Regions from separate parts of the Bradyrhizobium sp. 41S5 genome, predicted to be linked through region 1. Evidence: predicted binding sites of a transcription regulator. Region 1 holds the regulator's gene; each other region holds the start of a gene.
What was found. The regulator LexA, encoded in region 1, represses DNA repair genes until DNA is damaged. The targets are predictions, from matches to a motif close to TGTTCNNNNTGTGTTCNG.
Positions count from the first base shown of each region.

Region 2: a site for LexA is predicted at 2,058-2,075, ahead of ruvC (crossover junction endodeoxyribonuclease RuvC). Genes of this name have one in related genera too.
Region 3: a site for LexA is predicted at 2,980-2,997, ahead of HAP47_RS04035 (DNA recombination protein RmuC). Genes of this name have one in related genera too.
Region 4: a site for LexA is predicted at 2,829-2,846, ahead of dinB (DNA polymerase IV). Genes of this name have one in related genera too.

Region 1 is NZ_CP083721.1:4,522,384-4,529,623, forward strand. Features, by position in the region: gene HAP47_RS21660 (NADH:flavin oxidoreductase/NADH oxidase) at 1-618, opposite strand, end outside; gene HAP47_RS21665 (hypothetical protein) at 754-903, opposite strand; gene HAP47_RS21670 (HAD family hydrolase) at 2,318-2,956, shown strand; gene HAP47_RS21675 (molybdopterin molybdotransferase MoeA) at 2,970-4,181, shown strand; gene lexA (transcriptional repressor LexA) at 4,413-5,117, shown strand; gene HAP47_RS21685 (hypothetical protein) at 5,359-5,787, shown strand; gene HAP47_RS21690 (hypothetical protein) at 5,934-6,161, shown strand; partial or broken gene HAP47_RS21695 (ComEC/Rec2 family competence protein) at 6,158-7,231, opposite strand.
Region 2 is NZ_CP083721.1:1,637,795-1,645,034, forward strand. Features, by position in the region: gene HAP47_RS07640 (methyl-accepting chemotaxis protein) at 1-897, opposite strand, end outside; gene HAP47_RS07645 (YebC/PmpR family DNA-binding transcriptional regulator) at 1,122-1,868, shown strand; gene ruvC (crossover junction endodeoxyribonuclease RuvC) at 2,101-2,628, shown strand; gene ruvA (Holliday junction branch migration protein RuvA) at 2,625-3,242, shown strand; gene HAP47_RS07660 (hypothetical protein) at 3,239-3,703, shown strand; gene ruvB (Holliday junction branch migration DNA helicase RuvB) at 3,700-4,749, shown strand; gene HAP47_RS07670 (metallophosphoesterase) at 4,998-5,915, shown strand; gene ybgC (tol-pal system-associated acyl-CoA thioesterase) at 5,984-6,433, shown strand; gene HAP47_RS07680 (nuclear transport factor 2 family protein) at 6,520-6,987, shown strand.
Region 3 is NZ_CP083721.1:840,211-847,450, reverse strand. Features, by position in the region: gene dapE (succinyl-diaminopimelate desuccinylase) at 1-439, shown strand, start outside; gene truA (tRNA pseudouridine(38-40) synthase TruA) at 503-1,240, opposite strand; gene fmt (methionyl-tRNA formyltransferase) at 1,240-2,175, opposite strand; gene def (peptide deformylase) at 2,331-2,858, opposite strand; gene HAP47_RS04035 (DNA recombination protein RmuC) at 3,029-4,237, shown strand; gene HAP47_RS04030 (GIY-YIG nuclease family protein) at 4,315-4,620, shown strand; gene HAP47_RS04025 (AmpG family muropeptide MFS transporter) at 4,700-6,076, shown strand; gene HAP47_RS04020 (hypothetical protein) at 6,249-6,677, opposite strand; gene recR (recombination mediator RecR) at 6,825-7,240, opposite strand, start outside.
Region 4 is NZ_CP083721.1:5,491,276-5,498,515, forward strand. Features, by position in the region: gene HAP47_RS26705 (hypothetical protein) at 1-118, opposite strand, end outside; gene HAP47_RS26710 (SGNH/GDSL hydrolase family protein) at 105-911, shown strand; gene HAP47_RS26715 (hypothetical protein) at 1,095-1,304, opposite strand; gene dinB (DNA polymerase IV) at 1,520-2,767, opposite strand; gene HAP47_RS26725 (hypothetical protein) at 3,116-3,382, shown strand; gene HAP47_RS26730 (hypothetical protein) at 3,573-4,622, shown strand; gene HAP47_RS26735 (tetratricopeptide repeat protein) at 4,668-5,216, opposite strand; gene HAP47_RS26740 (hypothetical protein) at 5,331-5,732, opposite strand; gene HAP47_RS26745 (type II and III secretion system protein family protein) at 5,745-7,240, opposite strand, start outside.

The DNA of each region.
Region 1 (7,240 bases):
GCCATATTCGTCGCTGCGCTGGTTCGAACGCTCCGAGAGGAATTCGTGCACGAGATAGCCATGGGCCCCGTGCAGCTCGAGCACCTCGAACCCGGCCTCGTGCGCGCGGCGGGCGGCCTGCCCCCAGGCCGCGACGAGGTCCTTCACTTCCTGCGTTGCCAGCGCCCGCGGCACCGGCCAGCGCTGACTATGGGCGATCGCGCTCGGGGCCACCGGCGTCCAGGCGTCCCAATCCTCGATTGCGACGCTGCGTTCGAGCGGTCGGTCGCCCTCCCAGGGGCGGCTTGCGCGCGCCTTGCGGCCGGAATGGCCGAGCTGGATGCCGGCCACTGCATTCTGCTGCTTGATGAAGCCGACGAGCCGGCTGAGCGGCGCGATGAACTTGTCGTCCCAAATGCCGAGATCGCCGATCGTCCCGCAACCGCGCCGCTCGACCTTGGTCGATTCGACGATCACCAGGCCGGCGCCGCCGGCGGCGAACTTGCCGGCGTTCATCAGATGCCAGTCGGTCGGAAAGCCCTTCTCGGCCGAATACTGATGCATCGGCGGCACCACGATGCGGTTCTTCAGCGTGACGCCGCGGATGGTCATCGGCGAAAACAGCAGCATGTCGGACATCGCTTCCTCACTTCACGTCGTTACCCGGCATGCGGGATCGATCTTGTATTTGGCGCCAACGATATACGCACCGCGCGATGGCCGATAGGGCGCGCGGCGCGCAACACCGTGGCGACATCGACCAACGAGCTCTTCCTATTGAGCGGGCTTGCGGTTCGCCGACAGGTCCGTCGGGCAGTTGAGCCCGCATGCGATCACGTTCTTCTGGTCGGCAACACGCCAGACCAGCAGCGCGACCAGGACGATGATGGTGACGGTGAGCTTGGCCAACGTGTCGTGATTCAATTTCAGCTCCGAGCAACAATCCGCATGAGCGACAGTCATCAGCTGCGAACAAAACTGGCCCCGGGAGCCCCTTGAAGGCCGCTGCCGGGGCCGCCCCGCGTTCAATTCAACGTGGTCGAGATCATCATCGTACGGACCTGGCGCGGCCTGCAAGCTCTCCGGTCCGCATGGCAACACGGGCACAGCCGCGCGCGGCCATGCTGGAACTTTCTCGTCCGGAATGCCGCGATCTCCGGGAACCTGCCCGGACATCACCTAGTCCATATGGGCTACATCGTAACGACAGCCGTCAACTCCGCGCAAGCCTCGCTGCGCCCGCGGCGATTGCGTCATTGAAGCTCGTATCCCAGAATTGTCCAACCTCGGCGCGCGCGTCGAGCACGCCGAGCTTGAGGAAGGTGTCGGCAACCTTCTGGTGGGTGTCCGGGTCAGGTCGCTGACTGAAAACTCGCCGCGCGCAGCCCCGGCGCCGCGGGATCCGCGGCGCAAAGAAAGGCCCCAGCGAGGGGGTACACGCTGAGGCCAGAGCAACTTGTCACACTATCCTAGACCTCGCCCCAGCACTTTCTTTTGCTCCTTCGGAGTTACCGGATTCATACGGGTCGAAGACTGAACCTTATTGCTCGCTCGCGCGTATCCATAACGTCAGGATTTTGCCATTCCTCCTGGGGCTAGAACCAACGCCGCCCGTCGTATTTCAATGCGGGCGGCGTTGCGCGTTTCTGGCCTGGAACGCGAAGCGAGCTAGCGCGCCCGCGCCGCTGACATTGATGAAAGTTCCCGGGCAGGAGCCGGAACGGATGCCAACCGACGTGAGTTGGACAGCACGATCTTGAAAGACGGAGCGTCATCGCCGTGAGCCGAAAAACCCTGCAGGCACGTTCAGAGCAGGCGCTCGTCGTCGTCATTCTCAGCACCGGCGCGCTCATCGCCTACCTCGGCCTGGCGCTTACCAGGATGTGAGAGGTCTGCCCGGCAAGCAGCAAGTCGCTTGACGCCCCAAATGCCCAATCACTGATTTGCCCGACGGCGCAAGCCCCCGCGTTAAAAATATTTCGCCTTATCCGAAACAGAACCCAGTTTATGCCGCCCGTCTCACCCGATCGAGGGGCGCTTCGCGATCGTCACGAACGTGGGTCGAGATGCGGTGGACGCGCAGTGTGCAACTGACGAGTGCCCATGAAGCGGCTCCGGTTGCACCTGTGGTCATACCCCGAGCTCTCTGCCTTTACGCCGCGGCCTCTCGGCTCGAGCACCAGCGCCTCTGGAATACTGGATCACCCGCATGCGCGCGGGTGATGACACCGCGTGAGAATGGACCGAGCCGGCCAACGTCAGCACCCTGGTCGCATGCCTGCCGCACAAATCGGAGACATTGCCGGCCGCCCGCAATTCTCGTACACGGTTTCACGCAATGACCTCGCAACTCTCTCCCGATTCCGTCGACGTGCTGCTGTTCGATATCGGCCGCGTCGTGCTCGACATCGACTTCGAGAAGGTGATGGCGCACTGGGCGCGGCATGCCGGCTGCGCGCCGGCCGACCTCGCTACGCGATTTGTCGTCGACGACAGCTTCAGGCATCACGAGATCGGCCGGATCGACGACGCGGCGTTCTTCGCAAACCTGCGCCGGACGCTCGGCATCAACCTCACCGATGCGCAGTTCCTCGAAGGCTGGAATGCGATCTTCACCGGGGAGATGCCGGGAATTGCCCCCCTGCTCGCGAGCGCCGCCGTGCGGATGCCGCTCTACGCCTTCTCCAACACCAATCCGGCCCATGTCGCGCATTTCTCGGTCATCCATGCCGAGCTGCTCAGCCATTTCCGCACCGTCTTCCTGTCCTCGATGATCGGCTTTCGGAAACCCGACGCCGAGGCCTACGATCATGTGGTAAAAGCCATCGGTGTGCCGGCGTCGCGGATCCTGTTCTTCGACGACCTGGCCGCCAACATCGAGGGCGCGCGGGCGCGCGGCCTTCATGCCATCCACGTGACATCGACGGATGACGTGGCGAGGGCTCTGACTGCACTTGGTATTGAACATTTGGATTGATGGAGCTCCGAGCGTGGCCCTGATGCCGGTTGCCGATGCCCTGTCCGCCGTCCTCGCCGGCGCCGAACCGCTGCCGGAGGAGATGGTCGCGCTCGATGCCGCCTACCACCGCACCCTGGCGCGCGACCTCGCCGCGCGGCGCACCCAGCCGCCGCAGCCGATGTCGGCGATGGACGGCTATGCCGTGCGGGCGGCCGACGCTGGTGATCTGACGGCCCGGCTCAAGGTGATCGGGGAAGTCGCCGCCGGCCGGCCGTTCGAGCGGATGGTCGGCGCCGGCGAAGCGGTGCGGATCTTCACCGGCGGTGTGATCCCCGATGGCGCCGACGCCGTCATCATCCAGGAAGACACCGCCGTCGACGGCGACCACATCACGATCACGGAGGCCGCAACCGCCGGACGGCACATCCGCCCGGCCGGCGTCGACTTCCGTGCGGGCGACGTGCTGCTCAATGCCGGCAGCCGCCTCTCCGATCGCGCGCTGTCGCTGGCCGCCGCCATGAACTATCCGGAGCTCGCGGTGCACCGCCGTCCGAAGGTCGCGGTGCTGGCGACCGGAGACGAGTTGGTGATGCCGGGCTCGACGCCCGGCCCCGGCCAGATCGTCTATTCCAACGGCTATGCGCTGCGGGCGCTGGCGCGCGCCGAAGGCGCCGAGACCGTCGACCTCGGGGTTGCCGCCGACACGGTAGAAGCGACCACCGCCGGCATCCGCCGGGCCCGCGAGACCGGTGCCGACATCCTGATCACGACCGGCGGCGCCTCGGTCGGCGACCACGACCTGGTCAAGCAGTCGCTGGAAGCCGAGGGCGTTCAGATGGCGTTCTGGCGGATCGCGATGCGCCCCGGCAAGCCGATGATGCATGGCCGGCTCGGCGCGATGCGGGTGATCGGCCTGCCCGGCAATCCGGTGTCCTCCTATGTCTGCGCCTTCCTGTTTCTGGTGCCGTTGATTCGGGCGCTAAGCGGCCGAAAGACTGTCCATCATGTCCGCGCCAGCGCCCTGCTCGGCCGCGATCTCGCCGCCAACGACCAGCGCGAGGACTATCTGCGCGCGCGCCTCGAGGAGCGCGAAGACGGCACGCTGATCGCAACGCCTGTCACGCAGCAGGACTCGTCGCTGCTCGGGAATCTCGCTGCGGCACGGGCACTTCTCGTGCGTCCGCCGTTTGCGCCTGCCGCCGGCAAAGGCAGCGAATGCGAGATTCTGATGCTGCCTGAGTGAGGCTCGCACGGCCCGCCGATTGTGCGCTGCCGGATGCGTTCACCGGAAATTAAGTGGTTGCGGAACACATATCGAACATATAGTGTCCGTTCATGATTTGTTTCGAGTACTGGTGTGTACAAATGGGAGGCCGCGAGGGAGCGCTTGTGATGAGCACCGTGCTCCTGAGGTCAGGCCCCGCCTGAAAAGTCTCGGAATCGAACGACGCTACCAACCGGGGGAATACTCGAGATGCTCACGCGCAAACAGTACGAACTTCTGCGTTTCATCAATGAACGTCTGAAAGAGGCCGGCGTACCGCCCTCCTTCGACGAGATGAAGGATGCGCTCGACCTGCGCTCGAAGTCCGGAATCCACCGCCTGATCACTGCACTGGAGGAGCGCGGCTTCATCCGCCGCCTGCCCAACCGCGCCCGCGCCATCGAAGTCATCAAGCTGCCTGAGCTCTCGGCCGGCGGCGGCAACGGCCGCCGCGGCTTCACCCCGAGCGTCATCGAAGGCACCCTCGGCAAGCGCACCAGCACGCCGCCGATCGCCGAGGACGACGGCAACCGTCCGGTCGCGGTCCCCGTAATGGGCCGGATCGCCGCCGGCACGCCGATCGAGGCGCTGCAGACCCGCAGCCACACCATCAGCGTGCCGCCCGACATGCTCGGCTCCGGCGAGCACTATGCGCTGGAAGTGCGCGGCGACTCGATGGTCGACGCCGGCATCCTCGACGGCGACATGGCGCTGATCCAGCGCAACGACGTCGCCAACACCGGCGACATCGTGGTGGCGCTGATCGACGAGGAGGAAGCCACCCTGAAGCGCTTCCGCCGCCGCGGCGCGTCGATCGCGCTGGAGCCGGCCAATACCGCCTATGAAGTACGCATCCTGCCGCCGAACCGGGTCCGCATCCAGGGCAAGCTGATCGGCCTCTATCGCAAATACTGATGGCGGCGGGGAACGAGCAACACATCGGATCGTTCCTTGAATGATAGCGTAACGTGCTGTTTGCCCGATGCGCTCCGACACCTCTCACGCGGCGTCGCGTGTTTGTGATTGGGGCGTTGGGCGACCAGTCGTACAATCGCCCAGAAACGAGGAGACACTCGTTCGCTATCGTCCACTCTGGTAGAGGCCCTATGCCTCAAGGAGAGGCACTGGTCGCTACCTCGATTAGAGGAGCCATCCGATGTGTGACTATAGTCTGCACGCCGTGGCGTCGCGCCCCGCCATTGTTGGAGAGACGCTGATCACCACGACTTTCCGCGGCACGTCGACCCGCGGCTTTGCTTCGGAGACCGATCCCACTGTCGCGGTCTGCATGCTGCCGGGCACCGAGCTCGCTTTCGCCGAGAACGTTCGCTACGACAGCCGCTGGATCTGGACCAAGACGATGAACTTCCGCGTCGGGGTGTTCAACGAAGTCGAGCCCGACGTTCCCGATCGCCATCATGACGCGGTCGAATTCCCCGACGGCAGCCATGTGCTGGTGACCCAGCTCGTCGAGGGACAACGTGTCAGCGTGCTGCAATTGCCGGCACTGCATCCGCCGGTCGAGCAGAAGCCGAAGGTTGTGGAGCGGCGGCCCTCCGCATTTGCGTCGCTGTTTTTGGGTTGAGCACATCGTCGCCGCGGAATGAACCCGTTCAGCGGCGGATGACCTAAGCGATTTCGAGCGACCCCGGACGCCGGGTTCCGGGGCGCGGCTGGAGAATTGCGTCGGCGCGCGCCTTGGCGCATCATCGGGCACGGAGGACGTGCGTGGTGGTCGACAAGGTCACATGGCAAAAGGCTGGACGCGTCACGGAGCCGGGCCGCTACTTGTTCCGGTTCGGCTGGCTGACGGTGACGGCTGACGACCTGAAGGTCTGGGAGCAATTTCCCGAGGCTTCCTTCACCCTCGTCAAGAAGCCTGACGCCGGCCCTGACTCCGACGAATACCATCTCGGCCTGTTCGAGTTGCCGACCGGCCCCTCGCCCGACAACGGCTAATCTTCGCCCTGCAAATCGGTCTCGGCCGGCGTCGCATCGACGGTGGGCCGCGGCGCGCTTGCGGGGGCGCGCAACGTCGTCGCAGCCTCACCGTCGCCGGGAACCGCTGGCGACCACGGCCGGTCGATCCCTCCGGGCTTGACCGCATCGATGGCGTAGCCGTCCCTGATGCGCCGCAGCACCAGCGCGCCGTGGCGCCGCAGCCGCTCGGCATCGATCACCGAGGCCGCGCAGTCCCGCGGTGCCGGCCGTGCGGTCACGATCAGTGCCGCACGGTCGCAATCGTCGGCCAGCGCCTCGGGCCGGCTCGCCAGCGCGACGAAGGCGCCGCCGGGCCCTTGCGTCACGCAGCCGCTCGGATCGCAGGAGACGCCCTCGCCGAGCGACGCGTCCGTCGCGGTCCGCGCGTCGGCATCCGCCGCCAGCCACTCCTTGACGAGGAAGGCGTCCTTCGCGCTGTGCATCAGATGCAGCCGCCCGTCGCCGCCCCGCACCGCGACGTTGCGGCCGTCGGCGGAGACCAGCACGTCCGGCTGCGGCACCCGCACCGCCCAGACCGAGGCCGCCACCAGCAGCACCGCACCCGACCAGCGCAGCGGCGTCCGCAACAACCCGAGCAGGACGAGGCCCGCGCTTGCGACGATCAGCGGCCCGATCCCGAACGCCGCCATCCGGCCGACCGCGCCCGGGAGCGCTGCGACCCATTGCGTCACCAGGATCATCCAGTCGATGCCGAACCCCATGATCGCCCAGAACACGCCGTCGAAGCCGAACGGCATGGCGAGCAGCCCGAGCAGGCCGGCCGGCATCACGACCGCCGACACCACCGGCATCGCCGCAAGGTTCGCCAGCAGCCCGTAGGGCGTCACGCGGTGGAAATGGAACGCGGCGTAGGGCGTGGTCGCGAGCCCCGCCACCAGCGAGGCCAGGATCAGCATCGTGAGCTCACGCCCGCCCCACAGCGCAACCCGCGCGGTCGCCGAATGATCGGGCGACGCCAGCAGGTTCGGCAGCCCGATCTGCACCAGCGCCACCAGCCCGAGCGTTGCCGCAAACGACATCTGGAAGCTCGTTTCCGA
Region 2 (7,240 bases), 2.9 Mb from region 1:
GGCGAAGGCGGTCACCGCCTTGCCGGCCTTGGCGACATTGTCGCCGTGCGCGGCGGCTTCGCGGGTTGCCGAGTCGATCTCGCCGGCGCTGGTGCCGACCGAGACGATGAAGCGGGAGGCGGAGGCGGCGTTCTGGCCCATCTCGCCGGTGATCTGGTTCTGCTCGGCGACCGCGCCGTTGACGTTCTCGAACACCGGTCGGATCTTTTCGATCGCCTGCGAGATGCGGTGGACGGCGTCCGCCGATCCGGTGGCGTCCTTCTGCAACGCCTCGATCTTGCGCGTGATCTCTTCGGTCGCGCTCTGGGTCTGCACCGCCAGCGCCTTGACCTCGGTTGCGACCACCGCAAAGCCCTTGCCGGCCGCGCCGGCGCGCGCCGCCTCGATGGTCGAGTTGAGCGCCAGCAGCGTAGTCTGCCGCGCGATCTGCGCGATCAGATTGACGACATTGCCGATCGCCGCCGAGGATTCGCGCAGGCGATCGACATTGGCGGTGGCCTCGCGCGCCGCCGCCGCGGCGTCGTCGGCGAGCTGGCTCGCGCTGCGCACCTGCGCGCCGATGCCTTCGGCGGAATGGGTGAACCGGTCGGCGGCTTCGGAGAAGGTCGTCGCGGTGCTCTGCGCATCGCTGCTGCGGACGGTCAAGGCGTCGGTGCGGGCGCGGATGGTCGCGAGCTTGGCTGCCGTCGCCTCGGCGCCGTCGGCCACCGAGCCCGCAGCGCGCTCGAGCTGGCGGATCATCGCGCCGAGTTCGAGTTCCAGCAGCTCCAGGATTTCCCTGGACGAATCCTTGGCCGAATCAGTCTCGGTCGAGACATCAGCCGCGGTTGGAACCTGCGGCGCGGCGGCAGGCGCGGCCGGCTCCGGCACTTGCTTTCGAAACAAACCGAACGCCATGGGGGCTCTGTGGGGCTGTTGGAAGTGGCCTTGGAAAGTTGCGGCGGGACGGGGTGATCCTCGCATCCGGGCATGAAGTCATGGTTAACAAGTGCCTCATATTCCGGCATGCGGTAGTATTCCCCCGCCGGACGGCCTCTGCCGACCTTTGATTTTGACCGCCAGGGGCCTATAAGGCCGCGTTTTCCACTCCTGTTCAGACCCTAGGCTCGAAGAGACGTCGCATGGCCGGCCATTCCCAATTCAAGAACATCATGCATCGCAAGGGCCGGCAGGATGCCCAGAAGTCGAAGCTTTTCGGCAAGCTGGCCCGCGAAATCACCGTGGCGGCCAAGCTCGGTACCCCGGACCCGGCGATGAACCCGCGGCTGCGCGCCGCCGTGGTCGCCGCCCGCGCCGAGAACATGCCCAAGGACAATATCGACCGCGCCATCAAGAAGGCGATCGGCGGTGAGGGCGAGAACTATGACGAGATCCGCTACGAGGGCTATGGCCCCGGCGGCGTCGCCGTGATCGTCGAGGCGCTGACCGACAACCGCAACCGCGCCGCCTCCGACATCCGCTCCTTCTTCACCAAGTCGGGCGGCAATCTCGGCGAAACCGGCTCGGTCGCCTTCATGTTCGATCGCACCGGCATCATCGAATACGACGCCAAGGTCGCCTCCGACGACGCCATGCTGGACGCCGCGATCGAGGCCGGCGCCGACGATGTGGTTTCCAGCGAGGCCGGCCACGAGGTCTATGCCTCGCAGGAGACTTTCCGCGAGGTCGCAAAGGCGCTGGAAGCGAAGTTCGGCGAGCCACGCAAGGCGGCGCTGACCTGGAAGCCGCAGAACACCGTCGCGGTCGACGATGAGACCGGCGAAAAGCTGTTGAAGCTGATGGACCTGCTCAACGAGCACGACGACGTGCAGAACGTGTACGCCAATTTCGAGGTGTCCGACGCGCTGCTCGCGAAGATGGGCGGGTAAGCGCCCGTTCATCGCCCGAACTCCGCTGTCATCGCCCGGTTCGATTCGGGCGATCCAGTATTCCAGAGACGGTCGTTTGATCCGCGAGGCCGCAGCGTACTGGATACCCCCGCTTTTGCCGGGGATGACAAGCAAGGATGGGATGACAAGCGACGCCGAGCACAACGACCTCGGCAGGGGACGGACCTCCGTTTGTGTTTCGTTCTCCCCGCGCAGGCGGTATCACTAGCCCATGACATCGCAGCCGATTCGCTCTCCCGTCCGCATCATCGGTATCGATCCGGGTCTCCGCCGCACCGGCTGGGGCGTGATCGAGACCGAAGGCAACCGTCTGGTCTATATCGGCTGCGGTTCGGTCGAGCCGCCGGACGATCTGCCGCTGGCGAGCCGGCTGCTCGCGATCCATGAGGGGCTGGCCGCCGTGCTCGGCGATTACCGACCGGCGGAGGCCGCGGTCGAGCAGACCTTCGTCAACAAGGACGGTGTTGCCACGCTGAAGCTCGGTCAGGCGCGTGGCGTTGCCATGCTGGCGCCCGCAATGTTCGGTATCACGGTCGCCGAATACGCGCCGAACCAGGTCAAGAAGACCGTGGTCGGCGCCGGACATGCCGAGAAGAACCAGATCCAGGTGATGCTGAAGATCCTGTTGCCGAAAGCCGAGCCGCCGTCCGCCGACGCCGCCGACGCGCTCGCGGTCGCGATCACCCACGCTCATCACCGCCAGAGCACCGCGCTGCGGCTCAGGGTGGCGAACCTATGATCGGCAAGCTCAAGGGCCTGATCGATTCCTACGGCGAGGACTATGTGATCCTCGATGTCGGCGGCGTGGGCTATCAGGTGCATTGTGCGGGCCGCACGCTGCAGGCGCTGCCACAGCCGGGCGGCGCCGCGGTGCTTTCGATCGAGACCTACGTCCGCGAGGACCAGATCAAGCTGTTCGGCTTCCGCTCAGATCTCGAGCGTGAGTGGTTTCGACTGTTGCAGACCGTGCAGGGTGTCGGCGCCAAGGTCGCGCTTGCGGTGCTCGGCACGCTGCCGCCGACCGATCTCGCCAATGCTATCGCGTTGCGCGACAAGGCGGCGGTGGCGCGCACGCCGGGGGTCGGACCCAAAGTGGCCGAGCGCATCGTCAGCGAATTGAAGGACAAGGCGCCGGGCTTTGCCGATGTCGATCCCGCGGTGGTGCAACTCTCGGGCGCGATCGACAACAACCGTGCGCCGCGCCCGGTCACCGACGCGATCTCCGCGCTGGTCAATCTCGGCTACGGCCAGCCGCAGGCCGCCGCCGCCATCGCCGCCGCCTCGCGCAGCGCCGGCGAGAAGGCCGAGACCGCGCAGCTGATCCGGCTGGGCCTGAAGGAATTGTCGAAGTGAGAGCGGAGCAGCGCGTTGCCGCAAGCGAGATCAGCTCGATCAGCCGGTCAGGGACGCGGTGGGCATTCGCCCTGCTTGTCATCTTTGGGGGCAGCCTGATTACAGGGGTATTGGCCGTCTTCGCCTTGTCCGCCTCATGGTGCCTGCTTAGCCCCGTGTCGCGATGTTTCTCGGTTCAACACGATACAATTGCAGTTGCGCTGATGGGGCTCAAAATCTGGTCATTACCTGCCATCTTGGTGGCGACGTCGGTGACGGTGATCAGTCAGATTCGTGGCGTCGTTGTCTGGTGGAATGTTCTTATTGCTGCCGCGCTATCGATGGTAATGAGCAGTGTCGCGATATCCGGATTGGCTGAGTTGGGCACAATTCCTCTGGTGCTCATAACGAGCCTGGTGCTCTTCGTGGGAGTTCAATTGTCACGATTGATCAGCAACCGGTTCAGCGGCTATCCGATATGAACACGCCCTCGCGCATCGTCACGCCGGAACGCCGCTCCGACGATGTCGGCGACACCGCGCTGCGTCCGCAATCGCTGACGGAGTTCGTCGGCCAGGCGCAGGCGCGCAAGAATCTGTCGATCTTCATCGAGGCCGCGAAGAAGCGCGGCGAGGCGCTCGATCACGTGCTGTTCGTCGGTCCCCCCGGCCTCGGCAAGACCACGCTGGCGCAGATCGTCGCGCGCGAGCTCGGTGTCGGCTTCCGCGCCACCTCCGGTCCTGTGATCGCGAAGGCTGGCGACCTCGCGGCGTTGCTCACCAATCTGGAAGAGCGCGACGTGCTGTTCATCGACGAGATCCATCGCCTGAGCCCGGCGGTCGAGGAAGTACTCTATCCCGCGATGGAGGATTTCCAGCTCGACCTGATCATCGGCGAAGGTCCCGCGGCGCGCTCGGTGAAGATCGAGCTGTCGAAATTCACCCTGGTCGGCGCGACGACGCGCGCGGGCCTGCTCACCAACCCGCTGCGCGACCGCTTCGGCATTCCGGTCCGGCTCAATTTCTACACCGTGGAAGAGCTGGAGAAGATCGTCACCCGCGGCGCCCGCGTGCTGAACATCGGCATGAGCCCCGATGGCGCCAACGAGATCGCGCGCCGCGCCCGCGGCACGCCGCGCATCGCCGGCCGCCTGCTGCGCCGCGTGCGCGACTTTGCGTCCGCGGCGGATGCCGATTCCATCGATCGCGGCATCGCGGACCGGGCGCTGAGTGCGCTCGAGGTCGACAGCGCCGGCCTCGATGCGATGGACCGGCGCTATCTCACCACCATCGCCATGAACTATGGCGGCGGTCCGGTCGGCGTCGAGACCATGGCGGCGGCGCTGTCGGAGCCGCGCGATGCGATCGAGGACATCATCGAGCCCTATCTGATCCAGTGCGGCTATCTGCAGCGCACCCCGCGCGGAAGACTGCTGACCTCGCATGCCTTTCGCCATCTCGGCCTCGCCGAGCCGAACCGCGATCCCTCGCAGTTCGGCCTGTTCGGCGGCAATGGCGACGACGACTAAGCATGATCCGGAAAAGTGCGATGCGGTTTTCCGGTGAAGATCATGCTTAAACAAAACCGCCCGCTCTCGAAGACGTGAAAAGACGTGTTGACGCAGCGCACCGCGTTGCGCGGTAACCTTGCGCGCTAACCATTGCGACGCGTCTGCAGGCCGTCTGCACAAGCGCGGCCCAATTTCGCTTCAATCCAAGGGCCTATGATCGCCTGGAGCGTTTTCAGGAAGCGCCAGGCATCACCGATCACAGGCCCATGATTTCACGTCGTCACTTTCTTCGCGGGTTCGGCGGAATGACCGCCGCCACCGCCTCGACCGGGGCCTATGGCCTGAGCGAGCCGGTCGTCAGGCTCACGCTGACGCGCTACGATCTGTCGCCGCGGCATTGGCCTTCGGACTTTCCGCTCAAGATCGCCGCGATCGCCGACATTCACGCCTGCGATCCATGGATGTCGCTCGATCGCATCGCTGAGATCGTCGAGCGGACCAACGCGCTGAATCCGGACATCATCGTGCTGCTCGGCGACTATGTCGCGGGGCTGCGCCACGTCACCCGCTTCATTCCGGCCTCCGAATGGGCCGCGGTGCTGAAGGACCTGAAGGCGCCGCTCGGCGTCCATGCCGTGCTCGGCAATCACGACTACTGGGACGACAAGACGGTGCAGCGGCAAGGGCAGGGCACACCCGTGGCGCGCTGTGCGCTGGAGCGCTTCGGCATTCCCGTCTACGAGAACGATACGGTGCGGCTCGTCAAGGACGGCCGTCCGTTCTGGCTCGCCGGTCTCGGCGATCAGCTCGCTTATCTGCCGGCGCGGCGCTATCGCGAGGTCCGGCGTATCGGGGTCGACGATCTCAACGCGACGCTCGCAAAAGTCACCGACGATGCGCCGGTGATCCTGCTCGCGCATGAGCCCGACGTCGCGCTCCGCGTGCCCTCGCGCGTCGCGCTGCAGCTGTCCGGCCACACCCATGGCGGCCAGATCCGGCTGCTCGGCTGGTCGCCCGCGGTGCCGGTGAAGCACGGCATGCGGCTCGCCTATGGCCACATCAAGCTGAAATGCGACGTCGTCGTCTCCGGCGGCCTCGGCTGCAGCATCATGCCGTTCCGCCTCGGCGTTCCACCCGAGATCGTGCAGGTCACGCTCGGCGCAAAGGGGCCGGTGGTGTCCTGATCGCGCTTGCGTGATCGGGCAATTTGCGCAAAACGATTGTCTTTCCGAGAGCGATCGAGGGGCCGCAATTGACCTTACCCCATATCGACGGCGCGATCCGCGATGGCCGACACCATATGCAGGTCCGTGTCTATTACGAAGACACCGATTTTTCCGGCATCGTTTACCACGCCAATTACCTGCGCTTCATGGAGCGCGGCCGCACCAATCATCTCCGATTGATGGGCGCCGAACAGAATGCGCTGTTCGAGGAGGCGCAGGAGGAGACTGGCGGCTTCGCCTTTGTGGTGCGCTCGATGACGCTGGACTTCCTCAAGCCCGCGCGGATGGACGACATGCTCGACGTCGTGACCTGGCCGATCGCGGTGAAGGGCGCCTCCATCATGCTCGCGCAGGAGGTCAGGCGCGGCGATGACGTGCTCGTGAAGGCGCAGGTGCGCGTTGCCTTCGTCAGTCAGGGCAGGGCGCAGCCGATTCCGAAGTCCATCCGTGCGCTGATGAAGGCCGATCTGGCCTAGCTATGGGGCGATAGGAAACGGCCTATCGACTCTTCATCCGGCGACGATAGATTTGCGCGTGACAAACCAACCGCGAGGGATCACCGATGTCACGCCCGCCGCTGCCGCCTTTCACCCGCGAGACCGCCGCGCAGAAAGCGCGTATGGCGGAAGATGCCTGGAATTCGCGCGACCCCGTTCGGGTCGCCGGCGCCTATACCGAGGACAGCCGTTGGCGCAATCGCTCCGAGGTGTTTCAGGGCCGCGACGCGATCGTGGCCTTCCTGACCCGCAAATGGGAAAAGGAGCGGGAGTATCGCCTGATCAAGGATCTCTGGGCGTTCGACGGCAACCGCATTGCGGTGCGCTTCCAGTACGAATGGCACGACGCCGGCGGCAACTGGTTTCGCTCCTACGGCAACGAGCAGTGGGAGTTCGACGAGCACGGCCTGATGCGCCGCCGTGAGGCCTCGATCAACGACATCGCGATCTCGGAGAAGGACCGCCGCTTCCACTGGCCCGCGCCGGGCCCGCGTCCGGCCGACGTGCCTGGCCTGGGGGATAGTCCGTTCTAAGGCGGGATGAGTTTTGGTTGAATCGGCCTGCCGCGCTTTCGGTTCACCTCTCCCTGCCGGGGAGAGGTCGGATTGCGAAGCAATCCGGGTGAGAGCTCCTGCTCTCTCGATAGACCGTAACCCCTCACCCGATTTGCTGCGCAAATCGACCTCTCCCAAGGGAGAGGTGAACTTTCGACGCCGTTCCAGCTCAACCTAATCTCATCGCGCTTTAGTTGTCGTCCCGGCGAAGACCGGGACGACGCATGGTAAG
Region 3 (7,240 bases), 3.7 Mb from region 1:
CACCACGGTCGATGTCGGCAACACCGCGGGCAATGTGATCCCCGGCCAGGCGCGGGCGAAGTTCAACATCCGCTACAACGACAACCACACCCAGGAGAGCCTTCGGCAGCTGGTCGACGCGCGACTGGCGAAGGCCTGCGGCAACCGCATCCGCGCCCATATCGACTGGCAACCGTCGAACTCCAACGTGTTCGTCACCCAGCCCGGGCCGTTCACCGACCTCGCGGTCGCCGCGATCGAGGAGGTCACCGGCCGCAAGCCGGAGCTGTCCACCTCCGGCGGCACCTCGGATGCGCGCTTCATCTCGAGCTATTGCCCGGTGATCGAATTCGGCCTGGTCGGCCAGACCATGCACCAGATCGACGAGCGCACGCCGGTGGCCGATCTGGAGAAGCTGACGCGGATCTATCGGGGCGTGCTGGACAGGTATTTCGCGTGATCCAGCCGCTCGGCTGGACAAGAACATCGAAAACAACCCCATGCACAGTAGGGATTGGGGCCGCTAGTAGTCCACCCGCACCAGATATAGCCCCTCAGGCGGCGCGACGGGGCCGCAGGCGGCACGGTTGCGGGCGGCCAGCGCGCCAAAGAGATCGTCCGCGCTCCAGCGGCCCTCGCCGACCCAGACCAGCGAGCCGACCATCGAGCGCACCTGGCTGTGCAGGAACGAGCGCGCCGACGTCACGATGTTGATCGCATCGCCCTCGCGCTTGACGTCGAGCTGATCGAGCGTCTTCTCCGGCGACTTCGCCTGGCACTCGGTGTCGCGGAAGGTGGTGAAATCGTGCTTGCCGAGCAGCCGTTGCGCGGCGCTGTGCATCGCGTCAGCATCGAGCGCGCGCGGCACGCGCCAGACGCGACTGACGTCGAGCGCGAGGTTCGCGCGGGTGTTGGTGATGCGATAGAGATAGTGCCGCTTGATCGCCGAGAAGCGCGCCTCGAAATCGTCGGGCACGATGTCAGCTGCGAGCACGCCGATCGGATTGGGCCGCAGATGCGCGTTCAGCCCGTCGCGGAAACGGCCGGGCGGAAAATGCTTGGCGATGTCGCAATGCGCGACCTGGCCGCGCGCATGCACGCCGGCATCGGTACGCCCTGCGCCATGGACGCGCACGTACTCGCCGCAGATCGCCTTGACCGCCGTCTCCAGCGCGCCCTGCACGGTCGGTGCATTGTCCTGGATCTGCCAGCCGGAAAACGGCGTGCCGTCATATTCGATGGTGAGCTTGTAGCGCGGCATCAGGCGAGCCGCGCCGGCGGCTTCAGCGGCGTGCCGCGCAGAAAATCCGCCGCCTTCATCGGCGCCTTGCCGGCGCGCTGCAATTCGAGGATCCGGATTGCGCCATCGCCGCAGACGATCGCAAGATTGTCGTCGAGCACGTCGCCCGGTTCGCCCGCACCTTTCGCCAGTTCGCAGCGCAGGATTTTCAGCCGCACCGGCTCGCCCTCGCCTGAGAGCTCGCACCAGGCGCCGGGGAACGGCGAAAGCCCGTGAATGTGCCGCAGCACCGCATGCGCCGGCTGCTTCCAGTCGATCCGCGCCTCGGCCTTCTCGATCTTGGCGGCGTAGGTGACGCCGTCTTCGCTCTGCTTCGTCAGCTGCAACCCGCCACGCTGCAGCGCGCCCATCGCGCGCACCATCAAATCGGCGCCGAGCGGCGCCAGCGCGTCGTGCAGGTCGGATGCCGTCATGCTGTCCGAGATCGACAGCCGCTCGGCCATCGCGACGTCGCCGGTGTCGAGGCCGACATCCATCTTCATCACCATCACGCCGCTTTCGGCGTCGCCCGCCATGATGGCGCGGTTGATCGGCGCGGCGCCGCGCCAGCGCGGCAATAGCGAAGCATGCAGGTTGAAGCAGCCGAGCCTGGGTGCATCGAGGATGGCTTGCGGCAGGATCATGCCATAGGCGACCACGACGGCGGCATCCGCGTCATGCGCGCGAAATTCCTCGAGCGCCTCCGGCGTCTTCAGCGTCTTCGGCGTCAGCACGGGAATGCCGAGGCGGCGCGCCTCCTGCTCGACCGGCGTCGGCTGCAACTGCAGGCCGCGCCGCCCGCCCGGCTTCGGCGCGCGGGTGTACACGGCCACGACCTCATGGCCATGGGCCACCAGTTCCAGCAGCGTCGGCACCGCGAAATCGGGCGTGCCCATGAAGATCAGACGGAGAGGCATCAACAGCACTCGCTTCGTTCCCTCTCCCCGTGTGGGGGAGGGTTAGGGAGGGGGGTAGCAGCAACGGCGGTGCTTGCGGCTACCCCCCTCTCCAGCTCTGCCCCACAAGGGGGAGAGGGCATACCGCGCAAGCGGAAACGCTATTCACACCACACTCACTCCGCCGCGCGCTTGGCGGCCTTCTCGAATTTCTTGAAGACGCGGTCGCGCTTCAGCTTCGACAGATAGTCCACGAACAGCACGCCGTTGAGATGGTCGATCTCGTGCTGGATGCAGGTGGCATAGAGCCCCTCGGCATCTTCCTCGTGCAGCTTGCCGTCGAGGTCGGTGAAGCGCAGGCGGACCCGCGCCGGGCGCTCGACCTCCTCGTAATATTCGGGGATCGACAGGCAGCCCTCTTCGTAGACCGACAGCTCCTCCGAATGCGAGATGATCTCCGGATTGATGAACACCCGCGGCTGCGGCGTGGTCTCGCCGTTCTCGTCGCGCTTGGCGAGGTCCATGGTGATCAGCCGCAGCGGCTGCGCGACCTGGATCGCCGCGAGCCCAATGCCCGGCGCGTCATACATGGTCTCGAGCATGTCGTCGGCGAGCTTGCGGATCTCCGGCGTCACCTTCTCGATCGGTTTCGACACCAGACGCAACTGCTTGTCCGGCAGGATGATGATTTCTCGTAATGCCATGGCGGCGATTTAAGCTGCTGACTTCATGGGGTCAATGCGCTCAGGAACCGGTTAAGGCAGCCTTAACCACGTTTCTTCACGCAACGCTAACCAGGAAATTTAAGGGAGTGTTTACCACAAATGTTCCCTTTTCGTTCGATGACGATGCCGAATCGGATACAACTGCTGGCATGAACGAGATTCTCCTCACGATTGGCGACCTTCCGGTCCGTGTCTCCGACGCTTTGATCGGCCTTGGCGCGCTGGCGCTGATCCTGCTGTTCGCCATCGCCGTGGTGATCGCGCGCGCCAGCCGGCGCGGCGCGGAACTCGCGATGGCGCAGGCCATTCGCGCCGACGAGCTGGAGGAGCGGCTTGCCGACATGCTGCGAGCCCAGAGCGAGGCCTCAGGACGGGTCGATGCGATGGGGCAGGCATTGGCCGGCCGCCAGGCCGAGATGGCCCGTGCCGTCAACGAAAGGCTGGATTCAGTGACCCACCGGGTCGGCCAGTCGATGGAACAGACCACGCGCAACACGATGGATTCACTGCGCGTGCTGCATGAGCGGCTCGGCATCATCGATCACGCGCACAAGAACCTGAACGAGCTCACCACCCAGGTCACGACGCTGCGCGACGTGCTCGCCAACAAGCAATCGCGCGGCGCCTTCGGCCAGGCGCGGATGGAGGCGATCGTCCAGGACGGCATGCCGAAGGGCTCGTACGAGTTCCAGCACACGCTGACCACGGGCAAGCGGCCGGACTGCGTCGTGTTCCTGCCCGACCAGCGCCCGCTTTGCATCGACGCGAAGTTCCCGCTCGAAGCCATGACCGCGCTGCACGATGCGCGCAGCGACGAGGAACGCAAATTCGCCAGCCAGCGGCTGCGCGCCGACGTGCTGAAGCATGTCAGCGACATCGCGGAGAAGTACCTGATCCCGGGTGAGACCCAGGACACCGCGCTGATGTTCGTGCCGTCGGAATCGGTCTATGCCGAAATCCATGACGGCTTCGACGACGTGGTCCAGAAGGCCTATCGCGCCCGCGTCGTGCTGGTGTCGCCCTCGCTCTTGATGCTGGCGATCCAGGTGATGCAGCAGATACTGAAGGACGCCCGCATCCGCGACGCCGCCGACCAGATCCGCAACGAGGTGATGCATCTCGGCGACGATCTCGGCCGCCTGCGCGAGCGCGTACTCAAGCTGCAAAATCACTTCGGCCAGGTCAACGAGGACGTCAGGCAGATCCTGATCTCCGCCGACAAGATCGAGAAGCGCGCCGGCCGCATCGAGGAGCTCGACTTCAGCAAGTCCGAGACCCCGATCGAAGTCCCCCGCTTCGTCAAGGGAGCGACGCCCGAGCTGTTCCCCGCCCCGCGCAAGCTGCAGGCGGGGGAGTAGTATGGCCCCTGATTTCACCTCATAGTCGGTGTCATCGCCCGGCTTGACCGGGCGATCCAGTATTCCAGAGGCCACAGTTGGGGGCACGCAGCTACTACGTCTACATCCTCGCCAGCCGCATCGGCGGCACGCTCTACATTGGTGTGACAAATGATCTCATTCGCCGTGTCGGCGAGCACAGATTGAAACTCATCGACAGTTTCACAGAGAAATATGATGTGGTGAAGCTCGTCTATTTCGAGCAATTCGATGATCCTGAGAACGCGATCAAGCGCGAGAAGCGGCTGAAGAAATGGCCGCGTGGATGGAAAATCTCCCTAATTGAGAAGGACAATCCGGACTGGATTGATCTTTACCCGGAGATCGCCGGTGGCGGCGGATAGGCCTCTGGGATACTGGATCGCCCGGTCAAGCCGGGCGATGACACCCTCCTAGTGGCTCGAATCTGGTAACACCGGGTCCATGACCGCACCTGAAGCCTTGTCAGACGCGTCCGCCAAGCCTCCCGCTCCTCCTGCCGCCACCTCCTGGCGCGACAGCTTCGCGGTGTATTTGCAGCCGCGCGTCCTCATCGTGTTGCTGCTCGGCTTCTCCTCCGGCCTGCCGCTGGCACTATCGGGCTCGACGCTGCAGGTTTGGATGAAGGAGGCCGGGGTCGATCTCGGCACCATCGGGCTGCTCGCGCTGATCGGCACGCCGTACACGCTGAAGTTCCTCTGGGCGCCGCTGGTCGACGCGCTGCACGTGCCGCTGTTCACGCAGGTCTTCGGTCGCCGCCGCGGCTGGCTGTTGCTCTCGCAGCTGCTGCTGATCGCGACGATCCTGGTGCTGGCAATGGCCGATCCGGCGCGATCGCCATGGTTCGCGGCCTTCGCCGCGCTGCTGGTCGCAACCGCCTCTTCGACCCAGGACATCGTGGTCGATGCCTTCCGCGTCGAAAGCCTGCCTGAAAGCGAGCAGGCCGCCGGCATGGCGTCTTACGTCGCGGCCTATCGCATCGGCATGCTGGTCTCCACCGCTGGCGCGCTGTTCATCGTCAGCGGTTTCGAAACCGCCGGCGTCGCGCGACCGTCGGCGTGGATGTGGGGCTATGTGGTGATGGCCGCGCTGGTCGTGATCGGCATCGTCACGGCGCTGGCTGCGACCGAGCCGGCGCAATCGAAAGGCGCGGAGGCGGCCACGCATGCGCAGACCGCCGCCGAACGCGTCTTGCACGCGGCGCTCGGCGCATTCTCCGAGTTCCTCAGCCGCAAGGACGCATTGGCGGCGCTCGCCTTTGTGGTGCTGTTCAAGTTCACCGACGCGTTTTCCGGCACCATGACTGCGCCGTTCGTGATCGACATCGGTTTTTCCAAGGTCGATTACGCCGCGATCGTGAAGGGCGTCGGCCTTGCGGCGACCTTGATCGGCGGCTTTGCCGGCGGCTTCGTGGCGCGGCGCTATTCGCTCGCAACCAGCCTTTGGATCGGCGGCGTGCTGCAGGCGGTCGCCAACCTCTCGTTCTCCTGGCTCGCGCATGTCGGCGTCGATCAATGGGCGCTCGCGCTTGCGATCACGGCGGAGAATTTCACCAGCGCGATCGGCACCGTGATATTCGTCGCCTACCTTTCGGCGCTGTGCCGCAATCCGCTGCACACCGCGACCCAGTACGCATTGCTCACGGCGCTCGCGGCGGTCGGCCGCACCTATCTGTCGTCGGGCGCGGGCTATGTGGCCAAGGCCGTCGGCTGGCAAACGTTCTTTGTGATCTGCGTGCTGGTCGCGATCCCGAGCCTGATCCTGCTCGCCTGGCTGCAGCGGCGCGGGCATTTCGATGAACTGGGGCCTGTGAAGGTTTAGTCCTCCACTGTCGTCACCCGCGAAGGCGGGTGACCCAGAGACGCCCGTTGCTTCGATGGAAAGGCCGCGGCGTACTGGATCGCCCGGTCCCGTCTACGCCAAGGCTTCGACGAGGCCGCGATCATTGGCGCGCCGAAGCTTCAGCCAAGGCGGCAAGCCGGGCGATGACAGCTTACTTCGCCACCACGCTCCACTTGGTGACGATGGCTTCGCTCATCTCGCCGGCGTCCTTGGCACAGGCGATCTCGTCGACCTTCACCGAGATGGCCTTGCCGGAGAGGCTCTTGAGCTGCGCGGCCTGGGCGTTGTTGGTCGGAATCAGCTGAAACGTTTCCGGCCCGGTTTCGAGGTTGCAGAGACCGTTCGGCGGCGGCAGGCGGCGCGGCTCGCTGGTGATCTGGTAGGTCGCGACGCGCTTGCCGCGATTCTTGGTGTCGCGCACCTTCATGACGCCGAGTTCCCCAGACAGCACGTCGCCGGCCCGGATCATCTTGCCTGGCTTCTGCGGCGCGTCGCTCTGCTGCGCGAGCGCGCAGGGCGCGGCGAAGGTAGCCGCCAGAAACGCAAAGCCCAGGCGTACGCCGAATCGGTGTGTCGTCATTTGCAGTGGTTCCGTACTTGATTCGTCAGAGCGTGAATGACCGTCCCCGAATCGTCATCCACCCTATCGTTTTGTTTCAGTGCGATCTTTTCGACTTATGAAGGATCGCCTGACGAACACCGTTGCGTCCGGCTCCCGGATCGCTTTCTAGAACAGCGTCCGCTGCCGCATCGCAGCCGATAGCGTACCTTCATCGAGGTAATCAAGCTCTCCGCCGACCGGCACGCCATGCGCCAGACGCGTCACCCGCACATTGGCCTCCGACAGGAGGTCGGTGATGTAATGCGCGGTGGTCTGGCCATCGACGGTGGCATTGAGCGCCAGAATGATCTCGCTGACCTCGGGCGCATGCGCGCGTGCCACCAGCTGATCGATGGTGAGATCCTGCGGACCGACACCGTCGAGCGGCGACAGCGTTGCGCCGAGCACGTGATAGCGTCCATTGGTCGCATTGGCGCGTTCCAGCGCCCAGAGATCGGCGACATCGGCGACCACGACGATGATCGAGGGATCGCGGCGCGGATCGGTGCAGACCGTGCAGGGGTTCTGTGTATCGATGTTTC
Region 4 (7,240 bases), 970 kb from region 1:
CACCGATCCTTCCTGCCGATGTCATTTCAATTGTGTCATCGGCGTCCAGAAATTTCTGGAAAAAGCCTGCCTTCAGGATGCTGTTTGACTGTCCCAGGATCGAAATGCTCAGCGACATCAGATTGACTGCCCTCAGATGGAACCGCGCAATGACATCGAAAACGCACGATGGAGAACCCCGCAACACCGCGTCAATCGTCCATGTCGCGGCGACGTTATCAATTGTCGCAGCGCTCTGTCTACCATCCGAGGGACGCGCGCAAAGTTCGAGAGCTGCATGCGACAAGACCGATACGCAATTCGCGGTAACAGCCGCGATGCCGGACAATGCCGATGCCCTGCGCAAATATGAGAGAAATGTGTCGAGCCTGTCCGGCGATGTCTCGACAGTGTTGCTTGGCGACTCGCTGGTTGAGGCGTGGCCGAGGGAACTATCTGCCTCGCTCGGCGCCGGCCCGGTGGCCAACCTCGGCGTCGGACGCGACAGGATTCAGAACACGCTCTGGTTCATCGAACACGAACGCGAGCGGCTGCGAAAAATCAGGCCAAAGTCCATCATCGTGCTGGTCGGGACCAACAACATCTATCTCGATAAGCCGTGCGGATTGATGGAATCCTATCAAAAGCTGTTTGAGGAGATCAGGTCGCTTTGGCCGAACGGCAGGATTTTCTCCATCCAGATTCTTCCGCGAGGCGAGCAGATGAAAGGTGCAACCGAGAATATTGCATCTGTCAATGCCGAACTCAGCAGACGAAGCAGGGAACTCGGAATCAGGACGATCGACGCCTCCGACATCGCATGCGGACGAACAACGCCGTGCGCCAATTACAAGAGCGATCTCCTGCACCTGACGCCATCCGGATACGAAGCCCTGACCAGGATCGCCAAACAAGGCATCGGTTCATCGTAGGCGTCCGATGAAGCTGCGCGGGAGCCGTCAATGAGGCTTGGGCGCGATCTGGTCTGCTAAAGCGCGATGAGATTGGGTTGAGATCGTCATCGCGTTTAGTTCATTGTTAAAGCATGATCTCCGCGCAAACGCCTTGCGTTGGCCGCGAGGGAAAACCGCTTCGCGATTTTTCCGGATCACGCCTTACGTCAGCATCGAGATGATCGATTGCAGCTGATCGGATGCCGACGCCACGAGCCCGTCGAACGACGTCTGGCCGTGCGCCGCCGCCCGCAAGATGCATTCTGCGACGGCCGCCTTGAGACCGAACACGGATTGATCGGCCGGCACGCTTGCCATCACCGTGTCCAGCGCATCGCGCATCGTCTGGATCAGTTCGGAGCTGAATTTCATGGCTATCCTCCGCATGCTCAGGATAGACCGGTCGCGCCAGGCCACCACTCACAAGCCCGCGATTCCGGATTGCCTTTTCTTAATGCAATGACAAGCCGGTGAATCGGCGAAGAGCTAAAGCATGATCCGGGAAAGTGCGAAGCGGTTTTCCGAAAAGATCATGCGCAAACAAGAAGCTAAAGCGCGATGACGATTCAACCTGATCTCATCGCGCTTTAGAGGTCCTTCTCGGCCAGCTTGCGGAAATCGTCGGGCACCGAATGAACGACCTCCAGCGCTGCCGAACCGTATCCGATCGCATCCCAGCCGAAACGATCGCGGACCTTGTCGATGGCACAGTCCGCCGCCCAGCGCGCCATCCCTGCCGGACTTCCAGGGCGAAGCGCCTGATCGGCCAGTCCGAGCGGGAGCTCGAGCGCAAGATCCCAATGCTCCTCGAGATGCGACACCGAGATTGCCAGCAGCGAGATGATTTTCTCGCTTGGATGGTCAGCAAGAGTGGCGCGCACCAGATTCTCGGCGAGCCGGGCGAGAATCACCGTCGTGCACACGGGTGCATCGAGCGTCATCGAGCGCGTCACCGATTTCAGGTCAGCGAAGCGAACGCGCACCGTCACGGTTCGTCCAAGCCGGGATTTCGCCCGAAGCCGCGTGGCGACGCGGTCGGCGAGATGGAGCAGCGTCGGCCGAATGACCTCCTCGATCGCGGGCTTTCGGCCAAGCGCCGATTGTGCTCCTGCCGATCGCGCGCGCCGATGCGGCGTGAGCTGTCGCGGATCGCGATTCCAGGCCAGCGCGGCGAGTTTCTCGCCCGCCGCCGGACCGAGCAGCCGCGTCAGCGACCGCTCCGACAATTTGGCGAATTGACCGATCGTCGAGACGCCGATCGCGTCCAGCCGTGTCTTGGTGACCGGCCCTACTCCCCACATCAACTCAACCGGCAGTTTGTGCAGGAATTCGAGCTCGGCGTCTGGATCAACGACGACAAGCCCGTCGGGCTTTGCGACCTGCGAGGCGATCTTTGCCAGATGCTTGGTGCGCGCGACGCCCACCGAGATCGCAAGGCCGAGCTCCGTGCGCACGCGCCGCCGGATCGCCGCGGCTATTTCGGCGGGCGTTCCGAACAGATGCGTGCAGCCGGCCACGTCGGCAAACGCCTCGTCGATCGAAATGCGCTCGACGAGCGGGGTGAAGTCGCCGATCACCTTGATGGCTGCGTCACCCAGCCGTTGATAATCGCTGAAGTGGCCGCCAACGAAAATCAGTTGCGGGCAGAGCCGGCGAGCTTCCTGTCCCGACATGCCGCCATGCACCCCGAAGGCCTTGGCCGCATAGGACGCGGCAAGCACAACCCCGCCTCCGACGGCGATCGGCTTGCCTTGCAGCGACGGATCGAGCAACTGCTCGACCGATGCGTAAAACGCATCCAGGTCGGCGTGAAGGATGGTGGCTGCGGCTGCCATCTCAACCCGTTCATCCCTGACCTGACCAAAACTGCGCGTCCTTGGACGCTACAATAGCCAATAGAACAAAACAAGAACAAAATCCATTCCAGTCGACCAGGAATGACCGCGGGCGCCGGCGGTCTCCCGATGAACGTTGGGCACGCGCTGTCGTACCGGGCATCGATGCGGGCTGCGGGTCGCCTTCGAAGGAATCACCGCAAGGCGGTTGGCAGGTCGCTCGACGTCCACGGGCATTCTCTGCCGAGGACGAGCGTGACAACGCGCAGCCCTCGCGTCCCGCTGCGCCAGCTCGCTCATGAGCCGGCGTTGTTTGACGAGCAGGCTTTTTCGGGTAGAGATCAAGAAATGACCGACCACTCTCATCAGGTGGACTTCCAGGCCGCGGCCTCCCTTTACAAGTGGCCTTCTCTCGGCAATTCCAGGCGAGAGGATCGCGCGCCCTATATGATCGTCAACGGAACACTCGACCAATGCATCCGGGACTTCATGGGTAAGCCCGAGAAGACCCGGCATCTCTACGAGATCCGGACCACGTCGCAGCCGCCCCTGGTGCCGGAGGTGCTGTCGCCCGAGCACGTGATCGAGCTCTCCAGGCTTCGCGAGTTTCTCTGAGGCGCTCCAGCGGACGTGATCCTGACGCGTCTCGTTCGCAGGCGGACTTATCCATCGGTCGTGCGCTGGAAGGCGCATTGTTTGCCTCTGAGGGAGCCGCTACACTTGCCTGGTTCGCCGACTGACGGGCGTCCGCGCCGGCGGTTGCCGGGGCATCGAGAGGCGCCACATGAGGTTCAATCTGGCGATCTTGAGCGTGCTGGCCGCAAGACCCGAGCAACGGATCCCGCTTGACGAGGTCAGCCGCGAAGTCAAGCGCATGATCGCCGCGGGCGATGCAGCTGCGAAGTTGAAGCAATCGTCAGAACTTGGCGATGCCGACGTCTTCCAATCCGGATGGGCTTCGATCAACGAGGCCGGGCTGCAGGTCACGGACTCCGGCCTCGCGCTATGGCACTCGCTTGAAGCGTCCCGCGTCGAACAGGAAATCAGCGAGCAGGAGTTCGGCGAGCAAGAGTTCGGCGACCGGCAAGCGGAGTGTGTGGAGACCGTTGCTGCCGACCCGCACGATGCGATCAGCGATGCTGTTGTCGAACCGAGCGACGCTATTTATGCGCAAATCCCGCGCGCTTCGATCATGCCCGGGCCGGCATTTGGTTCCCTTCACGAGACGGACCGAAACGCTTCCCGGCTCTCGCACCTTGTGAAACTCCTCGGCACCGGCATGCCGCGATTTGCCCGGGCGCGGCGGCGGCGTTCCGAGGGCGGCGTGCCGGATCGGAAAACGGCCAAGGGCGTTGGAATGCCGGGGCTGGCCGTTGCGTGCCTCAGCCTGATCTCGGTCGTTGCGTGCGTTGCGGCAGCGATTGCACTCGGCCAGATCTCGTCGCTGAAGTCGGACAACGCCGCGCTGCGGCGGGAGCTGGTCCCGCTGCGGGACCGTCTCGCTCGGCTCGAGCAGGACGCCGCGAAACGCGAAGCCGCCCAGCAGGAGGCGCAAGACAAGGCCGAAGCGGACAAGAAGGCCGCTGACGCCGGGAGCGAACAGGCCGCGCTCAATCTCTCGCGAGAAGAGATTCAGTTGATCAAGGAGTACATCAAGGCGGCCCCTTCGACCGCTGCCGGCGGGCCGCCGATCAACGTCGGCGATCCCATCACAGGCGGAATGATTCCGTTGCCGTCGTCGCTGACCGAGAAGGCGCCGCGACTGATCGGTGCGAAATTTGCGATCCGAAACGGCGCGATCATCATCAGCACGCGAAACAGCCGCCGCGTCGATGCCGTGCTGACGCCGAATTAGATCGGCACGGCGGCATCGATTGCCGCCGGGACAAGGATCATCAGCCTACGGCTGATTGTTCGGCGGCCGCTCGATGAACTTCCGGCTGCCGTTGAGAAGCTCGAGATTGTTGGCGATGACCGGATTGCCCGGATCGAGCGAATACGCCTTCTCGAACTTGCGCCGCGCGCCGCCCAGATTGCCGCGCAGCATCAGGGAGTAGCCCTGATCGTTGAGGATCTGGACGGTCTCGCCGCCAATCCGGATCGCCTGGGCATAGGCCTGATCGGCAAGATCGAAGCGGCGCAGCTTGTCATAGCTCGCCGCGAGCCCGACCCAGGCCGTCACGTCCTTCGGCGCCTTCTCGACCGCGTCCCTGAAATAGCGCTGGGAGATTCCGTAGTTGCCGCGGTTGTATTGCTCGAGGCCCATCCGCACCGGCTCATCGGAGGGATAGTATTTGACGTCGGTCGGCTCCTGCACAGGGTCCCCGCCCGGCGGATCCACCGGCGCGACGATCGCGGCCTCTCGCGTCGTGTAGTCGCAGGCCGCGAGGCCCGCAGCAAGCCAGCAGCAGGCGAGCGCCGGAATGAGACGCCGCAATGCTCGTCCCATGTTCCAGCTCCAGCGACTTCCCTGCGTCATTCGAAAATCCATCGTGAAACTACCTAACAAAAAACAGACGGCGCGATCCGACACTGTCAGGGCCACAACCCAATCTTCAGCTCGTTATCTGCCGCCTCCTCCTACCCCGACGGCCACCGATCCTCCGGTGCCTGCCCCCAATCCGGTTGTGTTGACGTTCTGAATGGTGGTGACGGGCGGCGCCTGGCCCATCGCCCTCGTGGGATCGCCCATGTCGGGAAGCTGATCCAGCGGGCGTTGTTGATTTCCATAGCGCGTGATCGCACCGCTCGTCCGCCGCGCGTCGTACGCGATCCTGCGATCGCCGACATTTGCCGGCCATGGGTGGATCGTGTGGGTGACGGCGTTGACCTCCTTGGCGTTGCCGGCACTCATCGTGATGGTGTCGGAACGCTGGACATAGCGGTCCATCTCGTCATGCCCGTAGACACCGTAGCAGCCGCCGAGCAGCACGGGGGCGAGCAGAGCCAGATATCTGATAGTCATCTCTCGCCTCCTCTAGTTCAGGGTTTTCACGACCGGCTGGTTGGCAGCGGCGGCCGGTAGCGGAACGGGAGCGACCGCGCTGGGCGCGATGATGTGGCCGTACGGCCCCTTCACCTCGCCGCCGGAATTGACGTAGTCGTCGTAACGCTTGCGAACTTCCATCTGGCCATTGAGGAAGAAATCGACGTCGTTGGCCGGCAGGCGGGAATCGAGCGGTGATGCCAGTTGCTGGCCTGGCGCCGCCGGCGCCACAAGGCGCGGCGTCACGATGATCACGAGATCGGTTTCTTCCTGCTGATAGGATTTGCTGCTGAACAAGCTTCCAATCACGGGCACCGAGCCGATCCATGGCAATTGCGACACGTCCTGCCGGTTGCGGGTCTGCAACAGGCCGGCGATGGCAAAGCTCTGGCCGTCGCGCAGCTCAACCGTGGTGCGCGCGTCGCGTCGGGTCAGCGACGGAACGGTGGTGCCTTGGATCGTCACCGCATTGGCGAAATCGAGCTCGCTGACCGAGGGCTCGACCCGGAGGTTGATCACGCCGCGCGACAGCACAGTGGGCACAAAGGCCAGTTCGACACCGAACTTCTTGTAGTCGATCGACACGGTCGGAAAGCCGGCCGCCGACTGCGTCGGGATCGGCACCGGAAATTCGCCGCCGGCCAGGAAGCGCGCGGCGTCGCCGGAAAGCGTGGTCAGGTTCGGCTCCGCCAGCCGGCGTGCCAGTCCCTTTGTTTCCAGTGCCGTAATCAGGAGGTCGACCGAACTTCCGTTGCCGGTCCGCAAGATGCTCGTCAGCAGGCTTCCGAACGGGGGCGGAGCTACGCCGCCGGCGGAACCAATGAGCGTGCCTGCCGTAGCAAGCACGGGAAGGCTGCCTGTGGGCGGAGAACCAACAGCACTTCCACCGGCGCCCAAGGGGCCATTGCTGGTATTGATACCACCAATGGGAGTCCGGCCCGCGGCCCCGACTCCGCCCTGCCCCGAAATGCCAACATTTGTCCCATTGGCGTTCGCCGCCATAAGGTTCACGCCGAGATCGCGCCCCGCCTGCCGGGAGACCTCGAGGAAGCGCACCTCGAGCATCACCTGCTGCGGCGCCGCAACGCTCATCGCGTTGACGACGATGCCGTCCTTCGGAACGCTGCCCTGGGCAATCGTCATCGCACGCTCCGCGGTGACCGCATCGGGAGCCATTCCGCTCAGTACAACCTGGCCTTCCGACGCGGACACGCGAATGCCGCGCGCACCCGTGCCGGTCTGGATATTCTGTTGCAGATTTCCGATATCGAGCGTCACGTCGACATCGAGAATGCCGATCTGCTTCATCGAGCTGTCGAACAGGATGACGTTGGTGGTGCCGGTCTTCTTGCCCTGGACGTAGATCAGGTGGTCGCTCAGCGACTTCACGTCGGCGATATCGGGCGAGCCGGCGACGATCGACGAGAAGGCCGTCTCGACCCGGAAGGTGCGCGACTTGTTGAGCGTTACCCTGACGCGCTGGACGT